2 regions of the Paenibacillus sp. OAE614 genome follow, and region 2 is predicted to be linked to the other one. Evidence: riboswitches for the same ligand, from Rfam matches in the RefSeq annotation. Region 2 holds a riboswitch; the other holds the start of a gene.
What was found. Region 2 has a riboswitch for FMN ahead of ribD (bifunctional diaminohydroxyphosphoribosylaminopyrimidine deaminase/5-amino-6-(5-phosphoribosylamino)uracil reductase RibD). Riboswitches for the same ligand answer to the same signal wherever they lie in the genome.

Region 1 (3,404 bases), 940 kb from region 2:
GCAGGCTGCTCCTGCGATTTTCAATTCATGGAAAGAGGGCTGGACGTATGCCACGAAAACAATCTACCCGCTATGCCGCATGGGCTGTAGCCATTTGTGTCGGACTCATCGGATCAGGAAACCCCGCAAACGCTGCAGTTTCCGAAGTACGAATGGCTGGCAGCTCCCCGGTTGTCACGACCATGGCTGCTGCAGGAACCGCCGCCGCTGCAGAGGTCCCTTCCTTGTCACTGGGGGCAACTTCCAATGGCTCCAAGGTGACGGTCACGGTGACCTGCGAGCAGCTGAAGGACTTGTATGCGTATGAGCTGACGCTCAGCTTTGACCCGGCGAAGCTGGCTTTCCGCACCGCTTCCTCGGGGACATCCGGCTTTTCGGTCGAACCGATTGTCAAAAACAACGAAATCCGTCTGGCCCACACCAAAGTAGGAAAAACAGCCGGAGACAGCGGCAAGCTTCAGCTCGCCGTCATTGAGTTTACGGCGCTGCAGGCGGCTACGTCCCGAGTGGCCGTGGAGAGCGCCAAATTGGTGGATTCCGCTCTCCGCTCATCCGAGATGTCCGTCAAGCCGGAAATCACGGTCCGGCCGGGCAAAGCGGAAGGAACGCCGGGCTCTTTCCGGGATATCCGCGGCCACTGGGCGGAGCAGCCAATTCTGAATGCGGTCCAGCAGGGATGGGTCAGCGGATATCCCGACGGCACGTTTCAGCCGGGCAAGGAAGTGACCCGGGCAGAGTTCGCCAGCATGATGATGCGTGCGGTCTCGATGGGTCAGACGGCCGGCTCGCAGGCGCTGGCTTTTTCCGACGCGAAGAAAATTCCGGCCTGGGCGCTGGCCTCTGTTCAGGATGCCGTGTCGCGCGGCATCATGAACGGTTATGCCGACGGCACGTTTGGGCCAAGCCGGCTCATTACCCGGGCCGAAATGGCGGCGATGACCGTCAGGGCGTTCGGTACCGGAACACCGGGCGGTGCGGGAAGTTTGAATTTTGCCGACCGCGGTCAAATTCCGGCCTGGGCCAAGCCGTATATCGCATCAGCGGTGGAGAAAGGAGTCATGCATGGAAGAGCGGGCAGCCTGTTCGCCCCGAACGCGCACGCAACGCGGGCTGAAGCGGTTGCCGTGATCCTGTCGGTGCTTGAGCAGCGATAAGTGCTGCCGCGAGTCCGTTCAGTGCTTGCTGCAGGCTCATCAATGCCTGCCGTCTGTCATTTTAAATGGCTCGGATATACCGAAAAATGTCCATTTCCAGCCCCATATCCAAATTTTTAATCCATGGAAATAAAAAGCTATTAAAAAACTGAAACACTTTTGGATACATTTATGCTATAATGATGAAAACAATGTAAGTTGCATGAAAAAAATAAAAATAAATGAATATGGATCTTCGGGGTAAGGTGAAATTCCTGACCGGCGGTGAGCGTCTCTTCTTGTGGTGAAGACGGCGTCAAGCCCGCGACTCGCAGCTTTAGCAATAAGGCGGCGACTGACCTGGTGGAAATCCAGGGCCGACGGTAAAGTCCGGATGGGAGAAGATCAAAGAATAGGCATGTGCGAAATTTTGACATTTCCGCAAGCTTATTTGATCAACCCCCGATGTGTCGATTGATGTCGATCTCGGGGGTTTTCCAATGTTGACTCCGTATTCAGGGATAGGGGAACTGGAGTATGGAAAATGTAAGCAGCAATATCAAGGTCCGGCCCGCGGTAAGCGGGAAGGCCGAACGCAGCAAATCCGGCTTTTGGCTGGTCGTGCTGGGTGCAGCATTGTGGGGAGCGGATCCGCTGTTCCGGATCATTTTGCTCAAAGAACATATGACGGCAACGCAGATCGTGCTCATCGAGCATATTTTGCTGGTGCTGTTCGTCGCACCGATGCTGTGGAAACATCGGAGCGAGTTGAAAGGCCTGAAACTGCGCCATATCGGCGCGCTGCTCTTCCTGTCGTGGGGCGGCTCAGCGATTGCAACCATCCTGTTTACGCAGGGTCTGTCTTCCGGGAACTTGAACGCAGTCGTTCTGCTGCAGAAGCTGCAGCCGATCTTCGCCATTCTTATGGCCAAACTGCTGCTGCGTGAGAAGCTTCCGAAGCATTTCACCTGGCTGTTCATCGTGGCGCTGGCCGGAACGTATTTGTTGACCTTCGGCTTCACGTTTCCGTTCGGGCATGTAAATGATTTCGTCAAGGTCGGCAGCTTGTTCTCGCTGGGTGCCGCGGCACTGTGGGGCGGTTCCACGGTCATGGGTCGTTTGATGGTCGGAAAAATGGAGTATGAGACGGTGACTTCGCTGCGTTTCATCTTGGCGCTGCCTTTGCTGATCGGGATTACCATCAATCAGGGAGATCCTTGGCAGGTGCATACCGACGGGGGAACGCTGGCTGCAGTGTCGATCAACATGCTGGGGCAGGCGCTTCTGCCGGGACTGTTCAGCTTGATGGTGTACTATAAAGGGCTGACGACGACGAAAGCATCGGTGGCGACGCTGGCGGAACTGAGCTTCCCGATGGTGAGCGTGCTGATCAACTGGATCGTATTTCATCAGGTCGTGACGCCAACACAAGCGGTCGGATTTATCCTGATCTGGGCGGCGCTGTTCGCAATTTCCCGCAAGAGCGCGGCTTAAAGCTTACAAGCCAGTCCAGGATTTAAAGACGCAATTTCATATAGGTTTGAAAAGCGGTTCCTGCTGGTGGCAGGGGCCGTTTTTTGTTTGGAAGGGAAGGGCAAACCGTGCGAAGGATTTCAGTAACTTTTTTTCAGCACATTTAAAAAATAAATCAGTCATCATTTCCAAGCGATCCCTCATACATTTTACGGAAAGCGCTTGCAGAACACGTTTTAGCCGCATGAGTCCGTCAGCCCGCGCCGTACTTTTTCGTGAAGGGTATGCGGTTTCCTCGGAATGAAGAGGTTTGGTTTCTTCGGACCATGGGGCACGAACCTTCCGATCTGAAGACGTGAAATCTGCATCACGCTTGCATGTATATAAAATGAGCTAAAGGCGAAGTGCTGTCCCTGTCTTAGTTCAATTTATGTAGATGTGAATTGGAGGAAATGGGGGAGTTTACATGAAGCTGAAATTAGCTTCCAAGCCGCTCATGGCCCTTTTCGTGGCGGCGACCGTGATGATCGCGGGCTGCCAGACCGTGCAGCCGCCTTCCGCAACGGGAACGACAACGCCGCCGGCGCAAGGGGAAACCAAGCCGGCTGATCAGGGAGAAAAAGCAACGGAGCCCTCGACGACCGAGCCCGCGGCGAACCAGCCGGCAACGAGCGGAGACGCCAAAGAAACGCCGAGAAATGAAACCCTTTACATTAACGGAATTCAATGGGGGCCGCCATCCAACTTTAACCTGCTGAGCGGCAATCCGGCCTTCCCGATCAACTATGGTAACTCGAG
Region 2 (3,404 bases):
CGGGTGTGCGCAAGTATGTGGCCGTGGATGGCGGCATGACGGACAACCCGCGCCCGGCGCTGTACGAGTCGAAGTATGAGGCCATGCTGGCCAACCGTGCCAACGACAAGCCGGAAGAAACCGTGTCCATAGCCGGCAAATGCTGCGAGAGCGGCGATATGCTGATTTGGGATGCAGAGCTTCCGAAAGTCAATAACGGTGACCTGCTCGCGGTTTCCTGCACAGGGGCCTACAACTATTCGATGGCGAGCAACTACAACCGGATCCGCAAACCGGCGGTCGTGTTCGTGAACCAAGGTCAAAGCGACCTGGTCGTTCGCCGCGAGAGCCTTCAGGATATCATCGGCCACGATGTCATTCCTGAGCGGATCGCAAAGCAGGCTGTGCTTAAGTAAGGAGATGCATTAAGGGGGCAGGCGCTGTTCGCTAGCGCCTCTGGTAAATGAATTGGTGCGCAGTATAAAGGATCATCTCTGTATTGGGGAATGCAGAGGGGTCCTTTTGCGCGTTTATAGAACGTTTAGAAATGCGGAATTATTTTGCTTCGCCCGGGATTTCATAGTAAACTAGAAGATGTCTGTTAACACTCAGGAAAGACATGAAAGGAGTCATTGACATAATGGCCAAGCAAGCAAAAATCACTCTTGAAAACGGCGGCGAAGTGCTGCTCGATCTGTTTGAAAAAGACGCTCCGAACACGGTGGCGAACTTTGAGAAACTGGCAAACTCAGGTTTCTACAACGGTCTGGTGTTCCACCGCGTCATTCCGGGATTCGTTGCGCAGGGCGGATGCCCGAACGGCACCGGTACCGGTGGCCCTGGCTACACGATCAACTGCGAGATCAACCCGAACAAACACGAGCGCGGATCGCTGGCGATGGCACATGCCGGCCGCAACACCGGCGGAAGCCAGTTCTATATCTGCTACCAGCCGCAGCCGCATCTCGACGGGCAGCATACCGTATTCGGCAAAGTGACGAAGGGCATGGAATACGTCGACGCGTTCCAAGGCCGCGACGTGATGAAGACGGTCGAAGTATACGAAGCTTAATCTGCGAGTCGCGCACGTTTTATCAGCCGCTTTCCCTGTTTCAAAAAGGGACAAGCGGCTTTTTGTTCAGGTCCGGGAAAAGAGGCGTATTGATTTTTTGCAGAGGCAGTGTTAACATTTCCTAGTATAGATGGGGCTTCCACTAGGCAGCCATTCCATCTGCAATTGCATATTGATATTGGTTATATCCTTCGGGGCAGGGTGAAATTCCCTACCGGCGGTGATGACGCGGCAGCCGATCAGTTCTGGCGCCCGTCTCAGTCCGTGACCCGGACGCTTCGTTTGACGCTTAGCGTACGGTGGACCTGGTGCAAATCCGGGACCGACAGTATAGTCTGGATGGGAGAAGGAGAGAAAGCGTGCACTTCAGTTGGAGTGCAGCTGTCCAATAAGATGTCACGTGTACGTGGTTGTTTTCACATAGTAGAAGGTTGTCCCTGAAGGGACGGCTTCTGTTTACTGATGACTTTACGCTACCGATGACTTATTTGGCTGATCCTGATTTTTGGGATTCTGCAGCCTTATTGGAGTGTATCTGACTTGTCTCTCACAGCCCCGAGGATGGTTTAAGCCATCCCGGGGCTTTTTGCTTTTTTACAAAGACCTGGGGGTCCCCGCTAAGTGCCGGTTTAAACGGCGCGGATCCAAAGCTGCGCATGGTAAGGTGATTTACCATGGAAATTCCAACATGCGAAGTATCCGCAAAGCGCCCGAAGCCGAGACTTAGCATTGAGGGGATGTCCCGATTACGAACAAGGGGGGAGATGAATGGACGGCATCATCAACGATGAATTTTATATGGGACTTGCGCTCGATATGGCGGAGCGGGCACAGGGTCAGACCGGGATCAATCCGGTTGTCGGCTGCGTCGTCGTTAAAGACGGGGCTATGGTTGGGCTTGGCACGCATTTGCAGCGGGGAACCGCCCATGCGGAAGTACATGCGCTGAATATGGCGGGTGAACGTGCGGAAGGAAGTACGGTTTATGTAACGCTGGAGCCCTGCAGCCATTACGGAAAAACGCCGCCCTGCAGCGAACGCCTCATACGCGAGAAGGTGAAGCGGGTCGTCGTGGCCTGCGAAGATCCCAACCCCCAGGTGGCGGGGAGAGGAATCAAGTTGCTCCGCCGCAGCGGGATTGAGGTGGAAGTCGGGCTGCTCGGTGAGAGGTCCCGCCGCTTGAATGAAAAGTTTATCAAGTACATCACGACCGGGCTGCCCTATGTGACGGTCAAGACAGCAAGCACGCTGGACGGGCGCATCGCGGCCGAATCGGGAGACAGTAAATGGATCACGAACGAAGCGGCCCGGGAGCAGGTTCATACGCTCCGCCACCGTCATCAAGGGATTATGGTTGGCGTAAATACGGTGATCGCGGACAATCCGCAGCTGACCACCCGGCTGCAGGGCGCCATCGGTCTGAATCCTGTACGGATCATCGTCGATTCCTTGCTGCGGATTCCGCTTGAGTCGAAGGTGATTCAGGATGGAGCAGCGCCGACCGTCATTTTGACGACGGAACGCGCCGATTTGGATAAGGAGGAAGCCCTTAAGAAGATCGGCGTAGAAACGATCCGCTGCGGATCGGGCCCGCAGGTCGATCTTCTCCTGGCGATGCAGGAGCTGGGCAAACGTGAGATCGGCTCGATTCTGGTGGAAGGCGGCGGCCGGCTGAACGGTGCCATGCTGGAGGCCCGACTGATCGACCGGGTCGTGCTCTATTTCGCGCCGAAAATCGTTGGAGGTCCGGCGGCTCCTGTCAACTTCTCGCTGCGAGGCGCCGACAAGATAGCGGACGCCGTCCGGCTAGAAGACGTAGAGACCGAAGTGCTCGGGGACAACGTCTGCATCAGCGGAAAGCCGGTTTGGCCGGCATGACCTGATCCGGAAAAACGATACTTAACTTTTTAAGGCTGCACACGGTTAACGATATGAATCGTATGAAATACTTCTTTACAGGACAGAAAGGAGCGATTGCGATGTTTACCGGTTTGGTTGAAGAGGTCGGCGTCATGCGGGGCGTCTCCAGCAAAGGGGAAGCGATGATCCTCCATATCGAGGCCTCCCGGATTATGGGCGATCTCAAAATCGGGGACAGCGTCTCGGTCAATGGCGTCTGCCTCACGGCTGTCGAGATTGGAGCCCGTTCGTTCGCGGTGGACGTCATGCCGCAAACGTACCGCCACTCCAACTTGAAATCGCTGGGGGCCGGAAGCCGGGTGAATTTGGAGCGCGCCATGCAGGTGGGTGCCCGCTTCGGCGGACATATCGTGCAGGGACATGCTGACGGGACAGGGACGATCCGGGCGATGGACCGGGATCAGAATGCGGTGTTGATCGAAGTGGAGCCGGA

Region 1: another riboswitch for FMN. It lies ahead of ABIE48_RS24550 (DMT family transporter); the one in region 2 lies ahead of ribD (bifunctional diaminohydroxyphosphoribosylaminopyrimidine deaminase/5-amino-6-(5-phosphoribosylamino)uracil reductase RibD).

What each region holds. Positions count from the first base shown of each region.
Region 1 is NZ_JBEPOD010000001.1:5,312,466-5,315,869, reverse strand. It holds gene ABIE48_RS24555 (S-layer homology domain-containing protein) at 48-1,154, shown strand; FMN riboswitch at 1,382-1,543, shown strand; gene ABIE48_RS24550 (DMT family transporter) at 1,671-2,627, shown strand; gene ABIE48_RS24545 (ABC transporter substrate-binding protein) at 3,073-3,404, shown strand, end outside.
Region 2 is NZ_JBEPOD010000001.1:4,376,184-4,379,587, reverse strand. It holds gene lysA (diaminopimelate decarboxylase) at 1-395, shown strand, start outside; gene ABIE48_RS20135 (peptidylprolyl isomerase) at 620-1,051, shown strand; FMN riboswitch at 1,235-1,406, shown strand; gene ribD (bifunctional diaminohydroxyphosphoribosylaminopyrimidine deaminase/5-amino-6-(5-phosphoribosylamino)uracil reductase RibD) at 1,820-2,929, shown strand; gene ABIE48_RS20125 (riboflavin synthase) at 3,031-3,404, shown strand, end outside.